DNA from 3 places in the Mesobacillus boroniphilus genome. Region 3 is predicted to be linked to each of the others. Evidence: riboswitches for the same ligand, from Rfam matches in the RefSeq annotation. Region 3 holds a riboswitch; each other region holds the start of a gene.
The links. A riboswitch is a leader RNA that binds a small molecule or an ion and turns the genes downstream of it on or off. The one in region 3 is predicted to bind lysine.
Positions count from the first base shown of each region.

Region 1: it holds a riboswitch for lysine, as region 3 does, so the genes downstream of both, DYI25_RS18870 (amidohydrolase) here and DYI25_RS16200 (Na+/H+ antiporter NhaC family protein) in region 3, are expected to answer to the same signal.
Region 2: it holds a riboswitch for lysine, as region 3 does, so the genes downstream of both, DYI25_RS11875 (aspartate kinase) here and DYI25_RS16200 (Na+/H+ antiporter NhaC family protein) in region 3, are expected to answer to the same signal.

Region 1 covers NZ_QTKX01000003.1:307,895-315,667, forward strand. Annotated here, with positions in the region: gene gntK (gluconokinase) at 1-1,412, opposite strand, end outside; gene DYI25_RS18860 (GntR family transcriptional regulator) at 1,405-2,133, opposite strand; gene DYI25_RS18865 (nuclease-related domain-containing protein) at 2,678-3,583, opposite strand; lysine riboswitch at 3,700-3,877, shown strand; gene DYI25_RS18870 (amidohydrolase) at 4,034-5,632, shown strand; gene DYI25_RS18875 (methyl-accepting chemotaxis protein) at 5,781-7,508, shown strand; gene DYI25_RS18880 (hypothetical protein) at 7,705-7,773, shown strand, end outside.
Region 2 covers NZ_QTKX01000001.1:2,316,744-2,324,516, forward strand. Annotated here, with positions in the region: gene DYI25_RS11865 (succinate dehydrogenase cytochrome b558 subunit) at 1-12, opposite strand, end outside; gene DYI25_RS11870 (YslB family protein) at 479-931, shown strand; gene DYI25_RS11875 (aspartate kinase) at 1,261-2,493, opposite strand; lysine riboswitch at 2,668-2,845, opposite strand; gene uvrC (excinuclease ABC subunit UvrC) at 2,917-4,689, opposite strand; gene DYI25_RS11885 (hypothetical protein) at 4,705-6,168, opposite strand; gene DYI25_RS11890 (FTR1 family iron permease) at 6,459-7,388, opposite strand; gene DYI25_RS11895 (hypothetical protein) at 7,424-7,773, opposite strand, start outside.
Region 3 covers NZ_QTKX01000002.1:688,056-695,828, reverse strand. Annotated here, with positions in the region: gene DYI25_RS16215 (M23 family metallopeptidase) at 1-261, shown strand, start outside; gene DYI25_RS16210 (methionine/alanine import family NSS transporter small subunit) at 300-401, opposite strand; gene DYI25_RS16205 (sodium-dependent transporter) at 401-1,912, opposite strand; gene DYI25_RS16200 (Na+/H+ antiporter NhaC family protein) at 2,162-3,748, opposite strand; lysine riboswitch at 3,890-4,073, opposite strand; gene yunB (sporulation protein YunB) at 4,140-4,913, opposite strand; gene DYI25_RS16190 (HD-GYP domain-containing protein) at 5,036-6,145, opposite strand; gene DYI25_RS16185 (YunC family protein) at 6,413-6,715, opposite strand; gene DYI25_RS16180 (bifunctional metallophosphatase/5'-nucleotidase) at 6,853-7,773, opposite strand, start outside.

The DNA.
Region 1 (7,773 bases), on a different contig from region 3:
TGTTTTTGAGTACTGCCGATCATGTCAGAAACTACATCAAACGAATCAATTTTACCTGTTGCATAAAGACCGAGGATGCAAGCACCAAGGCAAGAGCTTTCGTAGCTTTCAGGAACGACTACCTCAATGTCGAATATATCGGACATCATCTGGCGCCATACATCTGATCTTGCGAAACCACCGGTAGCCTGAATCCTTGTAACCGGACTCTCCATCGCTTCGGTGAGCGCTAAAAAGACGGTATACAGGTTGAAAATGACCCCCTCTAATGCTGCGCGGATCATGTGCTCTTTTTTATGGGACATCGTCAGTCCGAAAAAGGAACCGCGGACATCAGGATTCCATAAAGGGGCACGCTCGCCTGCAAGGTATGGATGGAACAACAACCCTTCCGCTCCAGGCCTTACGCGCTCAGCGATTTTAGTTAACACATTATAAGGATCGATTCCTAAACGCTTTGCTGTCTCGACTTCTGATGCAGCGAATTCATCGCGGATCCAGCGAAGGACCATCCCGCCATTGTTAACAGGTCCGCCGATTACCCAGTGGTTTTCAGTCAGTGCGTAGCAAAAAATCCGTCCTTTTTCATCGGTTTGCGGTTCGTCGATAATCGTACGGATAGCACCGCTTGTCCCGATTGTGACTGCAATTTCGCCTTTGCCAATCGCATTGACTCCGAGGTTGGAAAGGACCCCGTCACTTGCACCGATGACGAAAGGTGTCTGTGGGTCAATTCCCAGTTGCATCGCAATTTCCGGATCGATGTTCGTGAAAGTCTTTGTAGTCGGTACAAGCTCGGATAAATGGTTTTTGGTGATTCCTGCAATTTGCAGGGCTTCTTCATCCCAGTCCAGATTCTTGAGATTCATCATCCCCATTGCTGACGCCAATGAGTGATCAACCACATACTGATCAAAGAACTTTTTAAAAATAAACTCCTTGATACCGATGTATTTTTTCGCCTTGGTGGCGATTTCGGGACGCTCGTTCACAATCCAGGCAATTTTGCTTAATGGTGACATCGGATGTATCGGCGTTCCGGTGCGCTTGTAAATTTCATGTCCATTCAGTTCATTCTGGATTTTATGAGCCCATGCTTCACTGCGGTTGTCCGCCCAGGTGATGCATGGTGTAAGCGGCTCATCATTTTCATCAATCGGAATGACGCTATGCATCGCGCTGCTGAATGAGATGAAAGCCAATTTTTTTTGCTGGTGGTGCTTCATTATTTTTGTAATGGCCGTCAGAACCGCCATATAAATTTCTTCAGGATCTTGCTCGGCTGTTGAAATATCCGGTGTATAAAGAGGGTAGCCAATGTTCTCCTGCTGGACGACTTCACCTTTTTCACTGAATAAAACAGCCTTGGTACTTGTTGTACCGATGTCGACCCCTAGCATATACTCAGTCACTTTTCTCCACTCCCTTGGAAAGCGTTTGCTGCGATATCCAAAGGTCTTCAACTTTACCTTGAACATCATCAAAATTTTGGTGTAAGGATTTAATCATAAGTTCGCGATTCTTCGTTTTGATGGCTTCAATATAAAGCTCGTGATTTTCGAGGATGCGGTCGAAGTCCTCGTATTTTTCTTTGATTCTTGCCCGCATCGATAACAGGATGAAAGCTTCCATGACGGGTTTCGTGTTGTCCCAGATCATTTTGATATAGGAATGATTAATCGCCCGGATGATCGTTTCATGGAAGAGGACATCCTGCAGGCTGAATTCGTCGGCATCCTTGTATTTGATGGCAATTTTCATCATTTCGAGGATCTTGCTCAATTCAATTACCAGGTCAGTCGTGTCTATTTTAATGAGTCGTTCAAAAACAAATGATTCGATCAATAAGCGGACGTCGTAAATCTCTTCGATATCTTTTTCTGTCAGTCCAATGACAACGGCACCCATTCGTTCAAGTCGGATCAAGTTTTCGGAAGCGAGAATTTTCAATGCTTCCCGGATTGGAGAACGGCTGACACTGAAGTCGGCAGCCAGTTTATTTTCCGAAAGGATGGCACCGCTTTCAATCAATCCCGAGATTATTTGCATCCGTAGCTCACTTGCGACACGGTCACCAGTCGATGCTTTTGAAAGCCATTTCTGGGGATAAAGAAATTCCTGCTTTTCCGTCATTACATCACCTTCCTGGTTAATCAAGTATACTTGTATACAAGTATTATAAAACGGATTTGAAAAATTGCAAGCGTTTTCTGTTTTGTTTATTTTGCCAAATTATTTTGTGGTCATTCCAGGATGGGGGGATTTGTGATGTGATTTTGTCCAGAGGTGTATGGGAGTTAACAGAGTTAGAAATATGTGACCGAAAAGAGAAGGAGCCGAAAATTTCGGTAACAAGTTGGAGGAACATGTGCCCGAAAAGAGGAGGAGCCGAAGATTTCGGTAACAAGTTGGAGGAACATGTGCCCGAACAGAGGAGGAGCCGAAAATTTCGGTAACAAGTTAGAGGAACATCTGCCCGAAAAGAGAAGGAGCCGAAGATTTCGGTAACAAGTTAGAGGAACATGTGCCCGAAAAGAGGAGGAGCCGAAGATTTCGGTAACAAGTTGGAGGAACATGTGCCCGAAAAGAGGAGGAGCCGAAGATTTCGGTAATATAAAAAATAAAAAAATTACCATAAAGGTGATAGACACTTCATGGCAATTCTTATAGTACTCCATTACTCGTAATAGGTGGAACTACACTCTCCCTTGGCTGAGAAATTGCTCTTTAATACTCTCCTAATGGTTTTCGGGGGGATACGAGCATCGATCCACTCATAGAGAGTCGCTGTGGTCACTTTGCGCTCTGGAAAAAGCAACTGAAAACTTTTGGCGGCACGAATCACCACCGATTCAATATGCTCTTGAGATTCACATTGCCTGCAAATGAATTTATTCCTGCTATAACTCTCCAAAAACTCCCCGCAAGCCTCACAAATAACCCCTTTCCTCAACCGATCAAAATCGTATCCCGGCACTCTGGAAAATGGTGATTTCTTAATATGCAAAGACAATAGTGCCTCCGCCAGTTTGGTATGTTTGTTTGTTAATTTTGAAGTGGTACGGTTCATCTTATCCATAAAGCGGTTCAGTTGGTTTGGTAAAATAATGGGTGATTTTAGTGGTGTTTGCAGAAGGGCGAATTCAGGGTTGATGAACACGAGGTGAGGTTCGAGAGGGATGTAAAAGCCCAGATTTTTTAGTAGTTGCTTTAGTAGAGATTCTGCGCGGCTTAGTTGATGGAGGGGATTTTTGATTTCGGTGCCGGCGACTGTCTTAAATTTGTCTCCATCCAGATAATAGTCTCCTTCAAGATTTTTCACTTCGAAAAGATGCAGCCGGTCCTGCGTGATCACGAGGGAGTCGATTTGAAAATGAGTGCCATTTACTTCGAGGAGCAGGTCGTTGATAATGAGGCTTTCGACTATATGGTTCGTGAACCAATGATCGAAGTGTACTTCTCCTTCATAGCCTTTCTCCAGCGTTCGCAGGTTTTGAGCATCTTTCTCTTCCAATTCCATCCGGGCCTTAAGGGTTTGTAGGATTACTAATTCTTCTGGTTTGGTTCTTTCTTTTACTATCATATTCCACTTCCTTTCTTCTTTCATTGTAAAAAAGTGCCCGCGAAAAATCAGTGAACATTTTACGAATTATGATAAATCTGTTACTATTAACCTAATTTCATATGATCTTATCAGATCGGTGAGGTAGAGGAGCGAATAACAAGATTAGTCCATCGGAGTATGACATCGTTGATGGTGGATGAAAGGGTTGTTTGCCGAAGCGTAATTAGGGTCAAACTGGTTACTGCTGGGATGCTTTCTGAACAAGGAGCAGACTGTCATGCTTGGTTTTGTGCATGGAGAACTACTGATCGAAATGGAGGATAACGTATATTGTAAAAAGCAATGATAGGTTATTTTCTGTCATTGCTTTTTGCATGCCAGAGCTTTCCAAGTATCCCCCTTCTATCAAACTCCTAACGCACTCCCCAGGCATTCACCATTTTTATCTATCCAAAGGGGAGATTCTTCTTGAGAACCATATACAAAAATGGAACCATCTATACATTCAACACGCGCAATCCAATTGTACAAGCAGTGGTCATCGAAAATGGCCGTTTTATTGATATGGGATCATCCGCAGATATGGTGCTGCAATGGGGCAGCCAGGCACAGGTGATCGATTTGGAAGGAAAAACAGCTACTCCTGGCCTGATTGACAGCCATCTTCACCTGTCGATTATGGCGGATAGTTTTATCAATCTCGATTTTGTCGGAATCACGTCCAAGCATGAGATGCTGGCAAAAATTCAGGCAAAAGCCAGTCAGCTTGCGCCGGGGGAATGGATTGTCGGCAGCAGCTGGGATGAGAATCTTTTTACGGACGGAGGAATCCCGACGATTTCGGAGCTGGATTATGTGGCGCCTGTCAATCCGTTATTTTTAACAAGAACATGCTTGCACGCGACTCTAGTCAACAGCAAGGCGTTGGAAGTGAGCGGCTATCACCCGGCAATTACAGTGCCAGAAGGCGGCACCATCGTACTGGATGATATTACGAAACAGCCGACGGGATTATTCCTGGAGTCAGCGGCGAATCTGATCAGGCAGTACATCCCTGAGCGCTCATACGACGACTGGAAAAAAGCGATGCGCCAGACGATGCATTTTGCGATGAGCAAGGGGCTGACTAGCGTACATACGAATGATCCGCTTTATCTCGGCGGGCTTGAAAAAACGTGGAATCTATTCAATGAGCTTTTAAATGGAGAGCAGCTCGGCTTACGCAGCAATCTCTTGATCAACCATGAATTTTTACCAAACCTGAAAGAAGCTGGAATGTACACTGGTTATGGCAATGATACGCTGCAAATCGGCTCGGTGAAGATTTTTGCCGACGGGGCGTTTGGCCGGAGAACCGCACTGTTATCGGAACCATATAGTGATGCGCCAGGCCATTACGGCGATGCGATGTATGATCAGGAGCATTTATACGAACTCGTGAAAGGTGCACGGGAGCTGGATATGCCGATTGCAGTCCATACGATTGGCGATCAGGCACTGGAAAATGTTCTCGATGTGCTGGATCAGTTCCCAACTGTAGCATATCGCGACCGGCTGATTCATGCCCAGGTTTTAAGAGAAGAATTGATTCCTCGACTGAAAGCACCTAGCAGGATTGCGGATATCCAGCCGCGGTTTATTGCGAGTGATTTCCCATGGGTCCAGGAGCGTCTAGGTGAAGAGAGAATCAAGCTTTCCTACGCATGGAAAACATTAATGGAAGCAGGTGTTATTTGTGCAGGAGGCTCTGATTCTCCGGTTGAGCCAGTCGATCCAATTCTCGGAATCCATGCCGCAGTCACTCGGAAAAAACCAGGTGAAACCCATGACGGTTATGTGCCAGAGCAGAAGTTGTCGATGGTCGATGCGTTCCGCTTGTTCACAGAGCTCGGTGCTTATCCAACGAACGAAGAGACGCTTAAAGGAACGATCTCCCGCGGAAAATTAGCGGATATTACCGTTTACTCAGCCAATCCATTCGAAATGGAAGAACCGGATGAACTTTTAACGATGAAAGTTGAAATGACCATCATAGGCGGAGAAGTCAAATATCGCAGGCATTCTTAGCAGTATGGGGACGGTTTTTTACTTCTAAATTGGAAGAAAACCGTCCTTTTTTCGTTTTTATGGCTAAAGTCCTAAAATTTTCAAAAATTAAACCGAAATAGAAAGTAAGAATAGTAATTTACTATATTGCTGGACAGGAGAGCGGAAAATGAAATTCAAGAAGAGATTCGCAAGAAAATCACAGATGAAGTTCAATGTTCGCGCCAAACTATTGGCGGGCTTTTTCTCGGTTTTGACTTTGCTGGCAGTTGTGGCAATCATAACGAATTTTCAGTTTAACAAGATGAACAACCAGTATTCTTCATCCATTGATGAACGGATGGATAAGGTGAATCTGATTGTCGAGATGAAGGATGCAATCATGAGGGAGCAACTGGCACTCCAAAAGTATATGGCAAATGGTGATGGTGAAAGCCTGATTGAATTTGAGGGTGCGGTAGAAGATTTTGAAAAAAGCTCTAAAAAATATTTAAGCTCGACAGAATCAGCTGAGGAGAAGAAGGTAGGAGATAACCTTGTTGCAGCTGAGGCACAATATTATGAGATGGCATCAGAGGCTTTTATTTTAATAAGAGATGAACAAATGGTCAAGGTCAGGTTGTTGATGCAGGAAAAAGGAAATCCTCTTATCTTCAGCCTGAATTCTGCTGCTGAGGATGCGTTTGAGTACCAGGAAGATGCCTTGAATTCTACGAGTGAAACGTTATCTGGAGACGTACAAAAAGTAGCCTTGCTGATCATTATACTCAGTGCAGCGGCTTTTATCATTGGAATCGGAATTGCAACTTACATAAGCAGGGTGATTTCCAAGCCTGTCCAGCTTGTGTCTCAGGCGGCAAAGCAATTGGCTGATGGAAACCTCGTTATTGATAAAATCAATGTGAAGAATAACGATGAAATTGGGCAGTTAGCAACAGATTTTAATGAAATGGCGACCAACTTGAGGAATTTGATTTTGCAGGTAAGCAGTACTTCGGAGCAGGTTGCCGCCTCTGCTGAAGAAATGATGGCAAGTACGGAACAGACCAATTCTGCTACGCACCAGGTAGCAACGGCAATCCAGGAGGTCGCAGGCGGTGCAGAGCTCCAGAGTAAAAATACCGAGGAAAGTGCGAAAGCGGTAGGCGAGATGTCTGGAGGAATCCAGCGCGCTGCCGAAACGACTTCGAATGTTGCCGAGTCTGCGGCAGAAACGGCAAAACAAGCACAAGTTGGACAGGAATCTTTGGAAAAAGTAATCGAAAAGATGAAGTCCATCAATGATACGACAAGCGAAACTAATGGAGTAATAAAGGATCTGGATCGGAAGTCCGCTGAAATCGGCAAGATCATTGAGGTTATCACAGGTATCGCGGACCAGACGAATTTGCTTGCGCTGAATGCTGCCATTGAAGCAGCAAGGGCTGGGGAGCATGGCAAGGGCTTTGCGGTTGTCGCAGATGAAGTCAGGAAATTGGCCGAGCTTTCAAGACAGTCTGCCAGCCAGATTTCGGGTTTGATTGAGGTTATCCAAAAAGAAACCCACCAGGTCGTGGAAATGATGAATAAAGGAACGGTCGAGATATCTGAAGGGTCGTTATTAGTTGAGGAGACGGGTCGTACATTTGAGGAGATTCTAAAATCGATCGAAAATGTCAGCGAGGAAATCCAGGAGGTATCCGCAATTTCAGAAGAAATGTCGGCAAGCGTCCAGCAGGTGAACGCCTCAATCGAAGAGGTGACCAAAATTGCCCGCGGCTCCGTCGCAAGCACAGCAGAAATCGCATCCGCAACGGAGGAACAGCTGGCATCAATGGAAGAAGTCGCTTCATCATCCGCTTCACTAGCTAATCTGGCAGAGAATCTGAGAGAGATGGTCACAAAGTTCAAAGTATAATTTTGAGAAGCATGAGGACGAGGAGTTCTTATGCTTCTTTTTTTGTTGGAGTATTGGAGAACGCGAATGAGAAAAAATGAAAAAAGTGGTCACCGATAGGCATCAATCAGAATACAGGTACACTCGCCCAAGCCAAAGTCGTGATAAACGCATATAAAGTTAATGAATACAAAAAGAGAAGAGGGAGGTAAGCCGTATGCATGCATACAGACATCCTTATCGAACGCATGATCAGAGGTTTTGGGGCTTTGGATTACCGTTTTTA
Region 2 (7,773 bases), on a different contig from region 3:
TCTACCTGCCATATGTATACCCCCCTTGAAATTTGGCCGTGATGTTCAGGTTTGTCTCCCCATCCCTATTAACCTAACAGATTGATTCAACCCAACATCAAAAAATAAGCATTTCTTACAATTATGTGACATGTTCATTTTACTCCCATCATAATAGAGCGTCAAGAAAACGGATACATAAAAATGCTTATACAAATAAAATTTTTAAAATATATTGATATTGTAAAAATCCCTCTTTCTAATTATTCCAACGGGTTAAAGAGTATATTAAAATAATACTATTGCCTATTGGATACGCCTGATAAAAATTTCCCGATACAATAATTTTTGAATAACCAAGTTTCGGGTATGGTATAAACATGGAAAAATTTTATAGAATTCCTTATGCCATGCAAAATTTAACAACTTTTTAATTTATGATCATAGGTTGTTTTCGCGGCAAATTGTTTATAATAGAGTGATAGAAAGAGGGGAGAACATGAGTGAAATAACAACTTCAGAGCAAAAAACGGAGAACCAGCCAATAGCTGTTTCCGAATTTGGGTATGAATTGGTCAGGGAAGTCCTTCTGCCAGAACTTCTCGGTAAAGATACATCAGAAATCTTGTACTGGGCTGGAAAACGCCTTGCCCGAAAGTTTCCATTAGCAACCCTTGACGAAACCATCCAGTTTTTCCAGGATGCCAGTTGGGGCACATTAACCATCAAAGAAGAATCCCGAAAAGAAATGGTGCTTGAACTTAGCAGCGAGCTAATTTCCTCCCGACTGAAGAATAATCCAAACACCACATTCCAGCTAGAAGCAGGTTTCATTGCCCAGCAAATGGAACAACAGAAAAAAGTAACAGCTGAAGCCTTCGAACACCCCAATAAAAAATCATTGAAAATTTTGTTCACGATCAAATGGGATAAGAATGATTCGATTGAGTAGTAGTGTATAATGACAGGGGGGCACAGCGAAACCCTTGCTGTGCCCTTAAAAATTCTAGTTACTTTCCCTGTTTTTCTTATTTCCATTCCACAGTTGTCTCGTTTTCTCCCACATAATCCTATTGAATGTGACGATAATTTTTTGCTTTTCCTTTTTATCTGCAAATTATTCGCTTTATTGTGACGATAATTCTTCGTTTCTCCTTTTATCCGTCATCATCATCACTAATGCGAGTATAAATCTCTAAGGATCTCATTTACGTTTACATATAAGTAATCATAAAAGCTTTCCCGATAGCTCACACCAGGAAAGCTTCTTCAGCGACTCTCTTAATTCGTCTTAACAGCTTCGGAGTAAAGCTCAAATGCTTCGTGGAGTGATTCTACTGCGTTTACCATTTGTTTTTCCTCAACAACGGTTGAAACCTTAATTTCAGATGTGCTTACCATCTTCACCTGGACTCCGTTTCCTTCAAGTACTTCAAACATCTTGGCAGCAACACCTGGATTTGAAACCATGCCTGAACCCACAATTGATACCTTTGCCAGGCCGGTTTCGGATTCGACCGCTTGATAGTTTAATGATTCTTTATTTCGTTCTAATACATCCAGTGTCTCTGGCAGATCGTTGCTCTTGATTGAGAAGGATATATTGGCAGTACCTGCCTCTGTTCTGCTCTGGACGATGATATCAACATTGATGTGGTTCTGGGCAAGTGTTGTGAATATAGTTGAAAGTCCTTTTAATGAAGTGCTTACTCCAAGGACTGATACTCTCGTGATTTGGTCTTCAAACGCAACTCCGCGTACGATTAGATTCTGTTCCATTTCATTCTCCTCCTCGATGGTCGTGCCTCTTTCTTTTTCCATGCTGGATCTTACTTCAAGTGGCAATCCATAGTTCTTTGCGAATTCCACCGCACGCGGGTGGAGCACACCTGCCCCCAGGTTTGCCAGCTCAAGCATTTCATCATAGGAAACACTCAGCAATTTCCTCGCGCTTTTCACATATCTTGGATCGGTCGTGAATACGCCCGTCACATCGGTATAGATATCGCATTTATCAGCCTTCAAAGCCGCTGCAAGTGCTACTGCCGTTGTATCTGACCCGCCGCGTCCAAGTGTGGTGATTTCTCCATCATCAGTAACTCCCTGGAATCCCGCGACAATGACCACTTTTCCACTCTCTAAATCGTTGGCAATCCTGTCCGTCTCTATATCGACAATCCGGGCATTCCCGTGGACAGCTTCCGTTTTGATTCCAGCCTGCCAGCCTGTGTAGGAAACAGCCTCAATCCCATTTTGCGCCAATGCCATGGAGAAAAGAGCAATTGTAATTTGCTCTCCCGTTGTCAAAAGCATATCCATCTCTCTCTTTGATGGCGCGCTCGAAATATCATTCGCCATGTCGACAAGATGGTCCGTCGTTTTGCCCATTGCTGATACGACAACCACGACATTGTTGCCGTTCTGCAGTTCTTCCGCTGTCCTGCTGGCAGCATTCCTGATCCTTTCAACGTTGCCAACTGATGTTCCACCAAATTTCTGTACAATCAATCCCATACGTTTCCCCTGCCTCTTCATTCTGTATTTTGCCTCTATTTGAGTTTCATTGCTACTACGCATATGTATCTTTCCCTAGAGCCTTCAAAGATTTACATGTATAAAAAAGCCCTAAAAACAGAAAAAGCAATGAGAGTGTCTCCCATTGCTTGATAAACGTGTATAAACGCTGCAACATGAGATAGCACTCCAAGATGGCAATCTTGACAATCCAGCGTTTATTCAACGAAGGACCAGCGAGAAAATGGATAGGCATTTCCCCACTTCGGCAAACATCCCCTTTCAAAGCCCTTCGCTGAATCCTACAATTCTCCAGGCCTTTACTCTTGAAGTTCGCACCTCTATCTTCACTTTAATGCTCTAAAGTGATAGCTATATGAAATTTTTTTATCATTATAGCACACAAAAAAATAGAATGCTACATTAATTCTGTAATTTCTGATATAGTTCCTCCGCAACATTGGCTGGAAGGCCGGCAGCGGTCAACTCTTCCACTGAGGCTTCCCGCATTTTTTTCACCGATCCAAAATGCTTCAGCAAAACTTTCTTGCGCTTTTCGCCAATGCCAGGAATATCATCGAGCAGTGACTGAAAGGCACTTTTGCCCCTTAACTGGCGATGGAAGGTAATCGCGAACCGATGCACTTCATCCTGGATTCTTTGCAATAGGTAAAACTCCTGGCTGTTCCGCGGCAGTTCGATCACCTGCAAAGGATTACCATATAATAGCTGGGATGTCCTGTGTTTATCATCCTTAGCCAGGCCGGCAATCGGAATATCCAGTCCAAGTTCATTCTCCAGGACATCACGCGCGGACTCGATATGTCCTTTTCCGCCATCAATGATAATCAAGTCTGGCAGTGGCAAGCCTTCTTTCAAGACACGTGAATACCTGCGCCTTACGACTTCTCTCATTGATTCATAATCATCCGGGCCTTTGACCGATTTGATCTTGTATTTGCGGTATTCCCTTTTTTCAGGCTTGCCGTCGATAAAAACAATCATTGCCGAAACCGGGTCTGTCCCCTGGATATTGGAGTTATCGAAAGATTCAATCCGATGAGGTGTGTAAATGCCCATCTGCTCGCCAAGGTTTTCAACAGCTTTAATCGTCCGTTCCTCATCGCGCTCAATTAACGAAAACTTTTCTTTTAGAGCGATACCGGCATTCTTGGACGCCAAATGGACAAGTTCTTTTTTCTTGCCGCGCTGTGGCTTTAGGACTTTCACGCCAAGCAGTCCTTCAGCCATTTCGAGGTCCACGCCTTCTGGCACCAATACTTCCCTTGGCTTAAAATGCTCATTTTTCGAGTAAAATTGCCCCAGGTATGTCAGGATATCTTCTTCCGGTTCATTGTGAATCGGGAACATCGAAACCTCGCGCTCAATCAGTTTGCCCTGGCGGATGAAGAATACCTGCACGCACATCCATCCCTTATCGACAGCATAGCCAAACACATCCCGGTCGGTAAAATCCGTCGTTGTCATCTTCTGCTTTTCCATTGTTGCCTCGATATGGGCAATCTTATCGCGAAATTCCTTTGCCCGTTCAAAATCCAATTCCTCGGCAGCCCCAGCCATTTTCTCCGTTAAATCTTCCTTTATGTCCTTATAGCCTCCATTCAGGAAGCGCGAGATTTCATCCGTAATCTGTTTATACTCTTCCTTGCTGACATCCTTGACACAAGGAGCAAGGCACTGTCCCAGATGATAATAAAGGCAAACACGGTCAGGTAGCGTCGAGCATTTCCGGAGCGGATAGATCCTGTCCAGCAGTTTCTTCGTTTCATTCGCCGCTTGGACATTCGGGTACGGCCCAAAATATTTGCCGCTATCCTTCTTTACCTTTCTCGTAATGATCAGCTTTGGATGCCGTTCTGCAGTCAGCTTGATGAACGGATACGATTTATCATCCTTGAGCATGATATTATATTTTGGGTCATATTTCTTGATCAGGTTGATTTCAAGAAGCAGTGCTTCCATATCGGAGGAGGTGACGATATACTCAAAATCCTCAATTTCATTTACAAGACGCAGCGTTTTTCCGTCATGCGATCCTGTAAAATAAGAGCGCACCCTGTTCTTCAATACCTTGGCTTTCCCTACGTAAATGATGGTCCCCTGTCTGTCCTTCATTAAATAACATCCTGGCTGCGCAGGAAGAATAGCAAGCTTATTCTTGATCTGCTCGTTCATGCCATTCACCTCCTGTTACGGTGTCCATTTATATAAAATAATCTCGTGATAGACTGGATCAAAAATTTTATCTGATGCAAAAGTATTTACTTTCTCAAGCTTCCCGTCAAGATTAATCCCCTGAGAGCGGAAGCCTTCAACAACACTGTCTGTTAAATAAACTGTCTTACCTTTATATAACCCCTGATCGTGCAGGAAAATCCTATAGGTATAGATTCGTTTATGTGGGTAAGGCATCTTCAGATACTGAAGCACTCTGGTTTCTTCCCATGTATACAAAACGAAGTCCTCTGGCTGCTCCTCAAGATAGTGTGCAAGCTGGTAAACGGCCGGCTCGATTACAGCCTGTTTTTGTATATAAATTGAAGAAATAATTGCCTGGGCGATGATAACCCCTATTACCAAAAAGCTCGCATACACCCCTGCCCTTTTTTTAAAATAGACAGTCAGGCCAAGAAAGACCAGCAATAGCGCTAATGGCAGTATATGCCTCGGTTTTTCAATATTCTGGGCAAAAAGTGCCCAGACCCCGTAGGCGAGCAACAGCAATGCGCCCAGATGAAAGCTGTTTTCCTTATAAATTTTACTTTTAGACGACGGCAAAAAAATAAATATGCCAATAACTATATATAATACCATCAAAACAGTTGTTCGTGAAAAGATTCCCCACCACAAAATGTTGGTAAACAAGAATGTTTTCAGCCTTGCCCAACTAGACAGTTCATTCGAGACCGAAGTGCCTCCCCATTCCTGAAAATGCCCTCCGGTAAATCCAAAAGCAAGCTCCAGAAAATTAACGAGACCACCTTCAGAAATAATCAGCCCTCCAACCCAGATTGACTGAAACAATGCAGCAATGACCACATATTTAAAAACACCTGTCAAAGAAAGCTCATGTTTTGCCCATTTTCTATATAATAGATAAACGAGCCCGATTCCCATCGAAATGTAGCTCAACCTTATTCCTAATAGGACACTGAACAAAAATAGCGGCAACAGCATCCATTTCCCTGATGGCCTCGACTCTGCTGCCGCGATACTCCAGAAATACCACCAAAAAGCAGCAAGTGCAGCCCCCTCCGACATCGGCTGGTTGACTATGATCAACGGATAACTAGCAGTATAAATTGCCGCTGCAATTAGAATGGCATTCGGCCTGCTAACAATTCTTGACCCAAGTAGATACACAGGCAGGATTGAACTGGCATACACTAAAACATTAAATAGAACCAGGGCCTGATTTGGTGTCTGCACAAGGAGTTCTGTTAGCAATCCCCCTACAATAAAAAACGGATAGCCAGGGAAATGCGGCTGCATCGCACGCAGGTCATACCTGTCCATTGCCAGGGTAAAGTCGACTTGATCCCACGAGAATACGAATGGATTAAGTGAATTCAACTGGATTATGAAAATGTAAAGGACTGCAAGCGTACTAAGTCCAAGAATGATTACTCTGTTCATTTTTTCTAAATTCAACATTTTACACCAACTAACTTCCACCGAGAATCGTTTTTACGTACGCTATTTTCGTAAACTTTGTTGCTTTTACCCCCAAAGTAAAAACCGAATATGGGTTTTTACGATTATCTACGCATTTCCAGTACGGAAGCATCTTCGAAAAGAGCCCGACACCTCTAAGAATTCGAATCACTGTATGTGTTCGGAAAGCAACAATCAATACAAAAACAACCTTTAAGTATGAAAAAAGTACAAGGAGATTCCCTGTACTTTTTCTGGAGAGAGGATCGTAAAGCCTCAAATAAAATTGATTATTTAACTTGTGGGTTCAATACTACTTGCTTATTCTCTGCAGCTTTGTTTTCAGCGGCCTTTTCTTTCTTAGGGCTGCGTGATGAAGTCATCAGGAAGATCGCAGCAAAGTATCCGATATAGGCAATGACTTCTTCAACCGAAGGCATGGATGAATATCCGAACAGAGCCTTCAGGAAGATGCCCACATCACCAGAGATAAGCGGTGCGACACCAGTGTCACGGAGATAATGCGCATAATCAATCGGGTGTTCTGGCAATAGCCATGTAATATCATAAACATGGTACATAACGCTTCCAATCATGTTGACATCCTGCATCATTGAAATGGCCTGCACTAGTAATCCAGCAGAGATCAGAATGATGAAAGCGCCTGTGATTTGGAAGAACGTCTTAAGCTTGACCTTCATCGTACCTTTAAAGAACATGTAAGAGACGGCAACAGCAATCAGTGTACCTGTTATTGCTCCCCATCCTTGCATTGCAGCACCGATGTTACCACCTGTGATTGCCGCAAAGAAGAAGACAGTTTCGATTCCTTCACGCAAGACGACAAGGAATGAATGGATAACCATGCCGACAATGTTTCCTGTCGAGATGAATTTCTTCATTTTCCCTTCCATATTACCTTTCAGGTCCTTACTGTGGCTCGCCATCCAGAATACCATCTGGGTCAAGAGTACAGTAGAAACAATCATGATTCCAATTTTCAGGTAAATCTCACTGCCCATTGCAGCAAAGCCTGTGAACACAACCTGGAACAAAATCGCAACTCCGATACTTGCCAGAACAGCAAGTCCTGCACCCAGCCATACATACTTGGTATACTTAGGATTACCGGTTCTCTTCAAATATGTTGTGATGATCCCGATGATTAATAACGCTTCCAATACTTCACGAAAAGTAATCAATAATGCTTGAACTTCCATTGCTGATTCTCCCCTCTCCAAGGTGTCATCAAAATTTATGATCTTCTTCTCTTAATACCAATAACGACAATCGCACCAATGACCGTGACAATCAAAATCAAAGGAATCCAGTTACGGATATTCGAACGGTCTGTCCAGTCCTTTTTCCCAGGGCCCTCTTCTTCTTCCGTATCTGTAAAATGCCCGACTTCCAGGCTCGGAAGATCAAATCCTTCTTGCAATGCATTCAGGATCTCTTCTTTCTTCTCTCTAAAAACCGCTATGTCAGAAGGCTTCTTCCCTACTCCAAAGAGTCCGGGATTTCCTAGTGCCTCAAGTGCAGCATCAAAGTCAGCTTTTATTTCTTTGTCTACTTCAGGTTCACTTGCTTCAACCTTTGGTGATA
Region 3 (7,773 bases):
ATCAATAACACCTATCACTATTTCGCGCACTTGAGTGGCTTCTCCAAGGACCTTAAAGTAGGACAAATCGTCGAGCCTGGCACTGTGATTGGCGGTGTTGGAAGCTCTGGGTATGGCCCACCGGGAACAAGCGGAAAGTTTCCTCCTCACTTGCATTACGGAATGTATAAGGATAATGGCTATACGGAATGGTCATTTGATCCGTACCCTCACTTGAAATTATGGGCAAGACAAGAAAGAGCCAGGTTGAAAAAAAAATAAAGTAAAAAGGCCAACCTCAACAGGTTGGCCCTACTATTTTATGAACGTGCTTTCCTTACAGCATATATGACACTCGCTGCAAGTCCTCCCCAGATAATCACCATACCTACAACCATCATTACTACTGCACTAAGGTCCATTATTTAGAAACCCCCTTGTCTTGTGGAATTTCATAAAGTGAGTTATCCCATTTCTTTGCGTTAGTGAACACGAATCCGGCTACAATCGCACCGATTGCCACTAGCCATCCAGAGTAAACATTAAACATCACCGGGTAGCCGCCGTAGCTTGTTTTGATATCTGTAATGATATTCATTACCATCATGACGCCAAGTACCAAAGGCGTGACATATTTAAGTGAAATATTCCACCAGCTTCCCAGGCGGATGTCAGAGACACCATCAGCATGTGCACGAAGGCTGTCAAGTTCCTTGGCAACCCAGGCAATGAATACCACCTGGACAAGTCCAGCAAGAGCTACACCATAGTTGTTGATAAAAGCATCAGCTGAATCAAGGAAATTCAATCCTCCCTGAGTCGCAAACAGGATTGAAATCAAAGAAGATAGACCGCCGCCGATTAGGACAGCTTTTGTACGGGAAACATTGAATTTGTCCTGGACACCCGCTACATAAGTCTCAACGATTGAAATCAATGAAGACAGTCCAGCAAGCGTCAAGCTGACGAAGAATAGTACTCCGAATGCCGCGCTGAATGCAGGCAGTTCATTAATGATTTGCGGGAATACCGCGAATGCAAGGATAACACCTTTGCTTACTACTTCGTTAACTGGTTGACCTGATTGCATTGCCATGAAGCCCAATGCAGCAAATACCCCGATACCAGCCAGCAACTCAAAGGAAGAGTTAGCAAACGCTGTAATGAATGCATTATTTGTGATATCAGATTTTTTCGGAAGATAACTTGAATAAGTGATCATGATTGCAAAAGCAATTGATAAACTGAAGAAAATTTGTCCATACGCCGCAACCCAAACTTTACCATTCAGGATTTGGCTCCAATCTGGTTTAAAGAATGCATTTACGCCATCAATAGCTCCATCTAGAGTTAAAGCGCGAACTACGATCACAAAGAATAAAATGACGAGTGCCGGAATAAAAATTTTGTTCGCAACTTCGATCCCTTTCTTTACTCCCTTGAGCAAAATACCAAGAGTGATGACCCATACAATGACCAAAGGAAGGAATACACCAGGTACGATACTTCCAACCTGACCAGCGTCAACTACTTTTAAATAATCACCGACTAGGAATGTCAGAGGGTCGTCTCCCCACTGTTTGCTTAGCGAGAAATAGGCGTAAGACATCGCCCAGGCAATGATGACTGCATAATAGGTTGAGATCACGAAGGAAACAGCAACCTGCCACCAGCCAATCCATTCAGATTTTTTATTAAATCTTGCAAAGCTTAACGGTGCAGAACCACGATACTTATGGCCTAGTGTAAACTCTAATATCAGAATTGGAATACCTGCTGTCAAGAGCGCGAACAAGTATGGGAAGAAAAATGCTCCCCCTCCATTCTCATAGGCTACTCCTGGAAAGCGCCAAATATTTCCCAACCCGACTGCCGATCCTACCGCGGCAAGAATGAATCCTGCTCTCGTTCCCCACTGTGGACGATTTTCCATTTTTAGTCCCCCTTGCCTTCTAATCATCTGGAAAATGTTGATAATTAGAAAGTTTTATATTTTCAGATTATTTAGTCTAGGAATAGTATAGCTAGTTTTTAATTGCTTGTCAAAATATTATTTTAGTCATAATAAAAATATTCCTAAAAAAATTTTCCCAACTATACGGTACTCCCTATTAAATGGGATTCTATTACCACTTTTTTAAAAATATGAAAAAAGCTGTCTGAAAGTCAGACAGCCTTAACATTATTCTGCAAGATTTTCTTTTAATACTTCTTCCTGAGTTGTCTTGCTTCCGAATATGAAAGCAAAAGCAGCAAGCAGGATTGCCACCACCGCAAGAGCTGTCAGAGTGCTTCCGGTGAATCCGATGATCAGGAATCCAACAGAAGAAATCGCAGCGGAAATCAGAGCGTATGGCAACTGAGTCATGACATGGTCTAAGTGGTGTGAGCCAGCGCCAGTTGATGAAAGGATCGTAGTATCGGATATTGGTGAACAATGGTCACCAAAAACCGCGCCCGCCAATACTGCTGCTAATGCTGGCAGCATGATGGTTATATCAGCTGCAGCAGCGATATCACCTGCAATCGGAAGCAGTATGCCGAATGATCCCCATGAAGTTCCTGTTGAGAAAGCCATGATTCCAGCTACGAGGAATAGCAGGAACGGCAGGAATGAGATATTGATATTAGAACTTTCAACAATACCAGCAAGATACTTTCCAGTTTCAAGTCTTCCAATCAAGTCAACAATGACCCATGCGAAGATCAGGATATAGATAGCTGGGAGCATTGATTTAATGCCCTCAACAATTCCTTTTCCAAAAACATTGGCATTAACGCCTTTTAAAACAACTGCCTGCCTTACAAAAAGAATCAGCGCTACAGCAAGGCCAAGCAATCCGCCAGTAACAAGAGACTTAGTTACATCTGTATTTTCAAAGATACCGAAAATGGTTACTTCTCCTTCAACAGCACTTGCGCCTGTCCAAAGCATCATGCCAACCGTTCCAGCGACAAGGGCAACAATCGGCCATACAAGGTCTCCAACGGTCCCTTTTGTACTTGTAGGAAGGTCATCCTTCAGTTCTCCCGGTACAGGCTTGTCCTGAGGAACAACAATTCCTTCTGTGATCGCACGTTCTTCATGCTTTTTCATCGGCCCAATTTCGATGTTTCGCAGAGATACGATAAAGACCATTGCTAATGCTGCAAGTGCGTAGAAATTCATTGGCACAATTTGCATGAATCCTGAGAACGCACTATATTCATTTACACCGTGTGCAGCAAGAATTGTACCAATTAATGCGATGATATAGGCACCCCAGCTGGAAATCGGTGAAATAACACACATAGGTGCTGAAGTTGAATCGATAATATATGCTAGTTTTGCACGCGAAACCTTTTGTCGGTCTGTGATCGGACGTGTAATTTGGCCGACTGCCAGAGCATTGAAATAATCATCAATGAAAATAATAACTCCTAAAAATGCACCAACAAGCTGTGCTCCGACTCTTGTTTTTACGCGCTTCATCGCCCATTCGCCAAACGCACGGCTTCCGCCAGAAATGGAAATGAATGCTGTGATTGTACCCAATAATAATAAGAATAGGATAATGTACAGGCTATATGTGTTCAGTTCTCCATCTGCGACGACAATGCCCTTGGCCGCGTCCCACATAATAGCAAATGTTTCTGCGATATTAAATCCAGCAAGCAAAAAAGCCGCTGCGACGATGCCTGTCCCCAATGACAACAGCACTCGCCTTGTGATTACTACCATTAAGATTGCCACTAATGGCGGCAGCAATGAAAAAATTGTGTTCTCCATTATTTCTTTCTCCTCCTTGTTTTTGACAGGGGGAAACTTTTACATGACAAGAGTTTAGTTGCTTTTTTAAAAATAAATAAAAAAGGGCAACGATAGAGAACATTCTATCGCTGCCCTTAATAAGCAACTAGTGTCTCCATCACGATCTGTAGCTCCCCATTATGGATATACCTCCATAATGACAGTGATACTCTTGTTCAAAGTATCCCCAGCAATAAAAAATGTGACTCATTTATTATTGCTTCGGCAAAATTCCCTTTCAGCTGCGATCAATGTTGTCATCCTCACACAGCTTAATCTTGAACCCTGCGCCTCTACCCCATCGGAATGATGTGGTTTATTATTCAATTGATTTTATAATATAACAATATCGCTAACTTGACAACTGTTATTATTGACCAGGCTGGCCAGGAAGTTGAATCGCAGGTGGTATGACCCCACCGCCGCCGCCATTATAAAATTGCGGTACCTTTCCAGGGTAGTAGAAGCTGCCAATCGGAATATTTTCCTGCACAGTCGCAATTTCGGTCGCGAAAGGAATAATAATCTGCACATTGACTTTTACCCTGACCGAAACATTGATCAGCGTATTGTTGATTCCGTGTTCTTCTGTATCCCAGACAACATCCGCTGTCACATCGCCGATGGCATTGAATTTCACTGGAACTCTCGGGCCCATATTACCTAGAAGTGCATTATTGGTGGCCTGGCCCAATGGGACGTAATAGATTATTCCTGCTTCCCTGTCCTCTTCATCTGTAACCAGTTCTACATCTGAAAGCATTTCTAGCGAGGTGAGATTCCCTCTTTCAGCTTCTTTAAGGTTCATTTGCACAATGTTTGTCGTTTCTGCTTTTACCCTATTGATGATTTCAGTATTGAATTTCACTACAGTGGTCGTTCCGCCATCCACAGGAACAAACTCTATGACTTTATCAGTATCCATACCACTGACGATTTTTTTATTGATGGCCTTGTTGATCACCAGGGTCGCAATCTTCCTTGTCTGGGATGTTGCGTATTTCATCAAAGTTGGCTCGAGCCCTTTATCTATGATCCAGAGTCCTGCTGCTGTTGAAAAGGAAAAAAAGACGAATGTCAGCAGGAATACATACCTGAAAGGCAAAGGTCCTTTCCGAGGCAGCCGCCGGCCGAATTTTGCCAAAACAAATCCCCCCTCTAAAGCTATATGTATGCTTCAAAGGGGGGAACTAGCCTAAAAACTATAAGCTCTTTTCATAAACTTTGTCTTTATGGATTTTTATCACTATGGCTTAAGCACGAAAATCAATAACTGTTGGCGTACTCATATTTAATGATTGTATCGCAGCTGACAATCATCAATGATAGATTCGACTTCAGATCAAGATGATACGGTTCCACTCTCTGGTCCTGGTCTTCGAGTATCCGGACAACTGGCCGCTCACTCAAGCCTGGATTCTGAGCAGCGACAACTCCCTTTCGTCCATCGCTTAAAATAACGGTAAGGCCGACTGGATAAATCGCAACCGCTTTTCGGAAGGCGTCGACTACCTTTGAATCAAACAGGCTCCCTGAGCCCGAGTAAAGAATTTCAAGACCTTCATGCGGCAGCATGGCCGGTCTGTAAACACGATTCGAAGTAACGGCATCGAACACATCAGCCACACCAAGTATCTTGCCGAATAAGTGGATTTCATCACCCTTCAATCCACGTGGATACCCTGCACCATTCAATCGTTCGTGATGCTGGTATGCACAATGAGCCACAATCAGCGGAACGGTCGGGATATTCCTGAGAAGCTGGAAGCCGTCCTCAGCGTGAGCCTTGATGATTTGGAATTCTTCCGCAGTCAGCTTGCCTGGCTTTGATAATATTTCTTCTGGGACCATCATTTTTCCAACATCATGTAAAATCGCACCAAGCCCCAGCTGTTCCAGTTCCTTTGGCGGCAGCTTCATTTCTATTCCAATCGCAAGAGCGTAGAGTGTTACATTTAAAGAATGCGAAAAGATATAGTCGTCATGAAGGAATACATCCGAAAGCAAGTTCAGAAGTTCCTTGCTACCTTGCAGTTCCTCCAGTAAATCAGCAATCAACCTCTTAAATTTCCTCGCCGATTTTTCCAGTACAAAGGTTTGCGAAATTTTTGAATCCAGCTGGATTTGCTTGAATGTATCTCCAATCGTCATGATTGCATTGATGCGCAATTCATCCCGTATTGAATTTTCCACGATGATATCATCGGTATCAGGGTCTTTAATATAAATATAATCAATCCCAAACTCTTCAAGGCGTCTGAGGATCTTCAACTCGAGCCGTGCCCCTACATTCAGCAGAACTTGGCCCTTGTCATTATAGATGGCTTTTCCGAGTAAAGCCCCTTCCTCTACCGAAGTGGTGGCTACGAGTCTCATGTCAATTCCCACTTTATTTGTTAGTTGGTGGTGGCTATTTTCGCAGATAACTACCAAAAAAAGCCAAAAAACAAGAAAATTTTACTTAAAACGACAATATTTTTATATATTTTATCACAATTTTTAAAAAAATTGTGATTCCGTTTCATTTTTGAGTTGGGAAAAAAGTAGTTCAATTAATATATCGGATGACCACATTGTTTATTAACATTTGCCACAATATATTCACTAAATCACGCAAAAAAACAGCCCACTCAGGCTGTCTTTTTAATTCATGAGCAGCAAAGCTTCTTTGCCAATCATGCCTTTTATTGCACCAAGGTTCTCTGCTTCGTACGTGACGGACTCAAGCGGGGCTTCGAGCAATTCTTCAATTGTTTTCACGCCAACGGCCCTGCCAGCAATAACCTTTCTGCTCTTCAGCTTCTCATTAAGAAGAGCGACATCCAGAGCGCCGCACATAATGTATCCTTTATCTCCAGTAACAACAAGCAGGTTTGTCTTCGGCAGTTTTACAGAAATGCATAAAAATGTCCTGCCTTCTATTTCAATAGGTGACATGTCGATCATGACCACAACTCCTTCCTTCAATCCCAATAACACTCTATGAAGGAGAGAGGAAAAGCGTGATATTTTGATCAAATATTAGTTGGATTTTACCCTCTTCAGATAACAGGTATGCTGTCCAGAAAATCAATTACGCATTCTTATATACCCGAATAAGAAGCTAGCTTCCACTCAAGCATATTGCGGAGGAACTCTGGCAGCCAGTATTTCTTTTCCTCTGCCCGTTGAATCTCAGGGAAAAAGCGGCCGAACGTAAACATATCAGGGATGGCCAATGTATAGTGTTCCTTTGCTTCAATCAACTTGCCATTGATGAAGATCTGAGTGTAATTCCCTTTTGACTGAAACTCGATACCATCGTACTCCATGACCCCCATGACGGTGCCGCGGAAGCCAAGACCCTTTATCTGCAGATGGGGCCATTTTTCATCCCTGGTCTGCAGGAGCACTTCTTTTAGCTCCGCTCCTGACATCCTGATCGTACAAGGATTAATCGGATGTGGACAGATTTCCAGCAAGTCGAATTTCGTGACTTCTCCCCGGTCCAGGCCTTTAAGGATCATGCCAGCATTCATGAACGAGCAATCGGCATTGCACCATTCCCGTAATGCCTGGGTAAGCATCCTGGAAAGCTCAGAATGCTGCAGTGGGTCTGCCTTTAAGTCCTCTTGAAGAAAAGCAACCGTTTCTGTCAGCAGCCTCTTTCCTTCTCTGAAATATCCTTCTGCCTTTTCCTGTTCGTCTTGAGCTTGATCTGCCTCATTCATATCATAAAGAACAGCATTCTTGTGTAAAATTTGTTTTGTATCCTTATCCACCTTCAGGGTTACATGCCCGGTATAGTACCCAAACTTCCCGGCTCCCGCCAGCAAGCTGGAGCCAACTTCTTTGCCCTCGTGTAAAATATGATGGGTATGGCCGCCTAAAATGACGTCAATCTCCGGAAACATCCCCGCAATCATTTCATCATCATGGATTCCAAGATGTGATAGAAGGATAATAATGTCCGTTTCTCCTTTTAATTGATCGACGCATTTCTTCAAATCATCAATCGGGTCGTT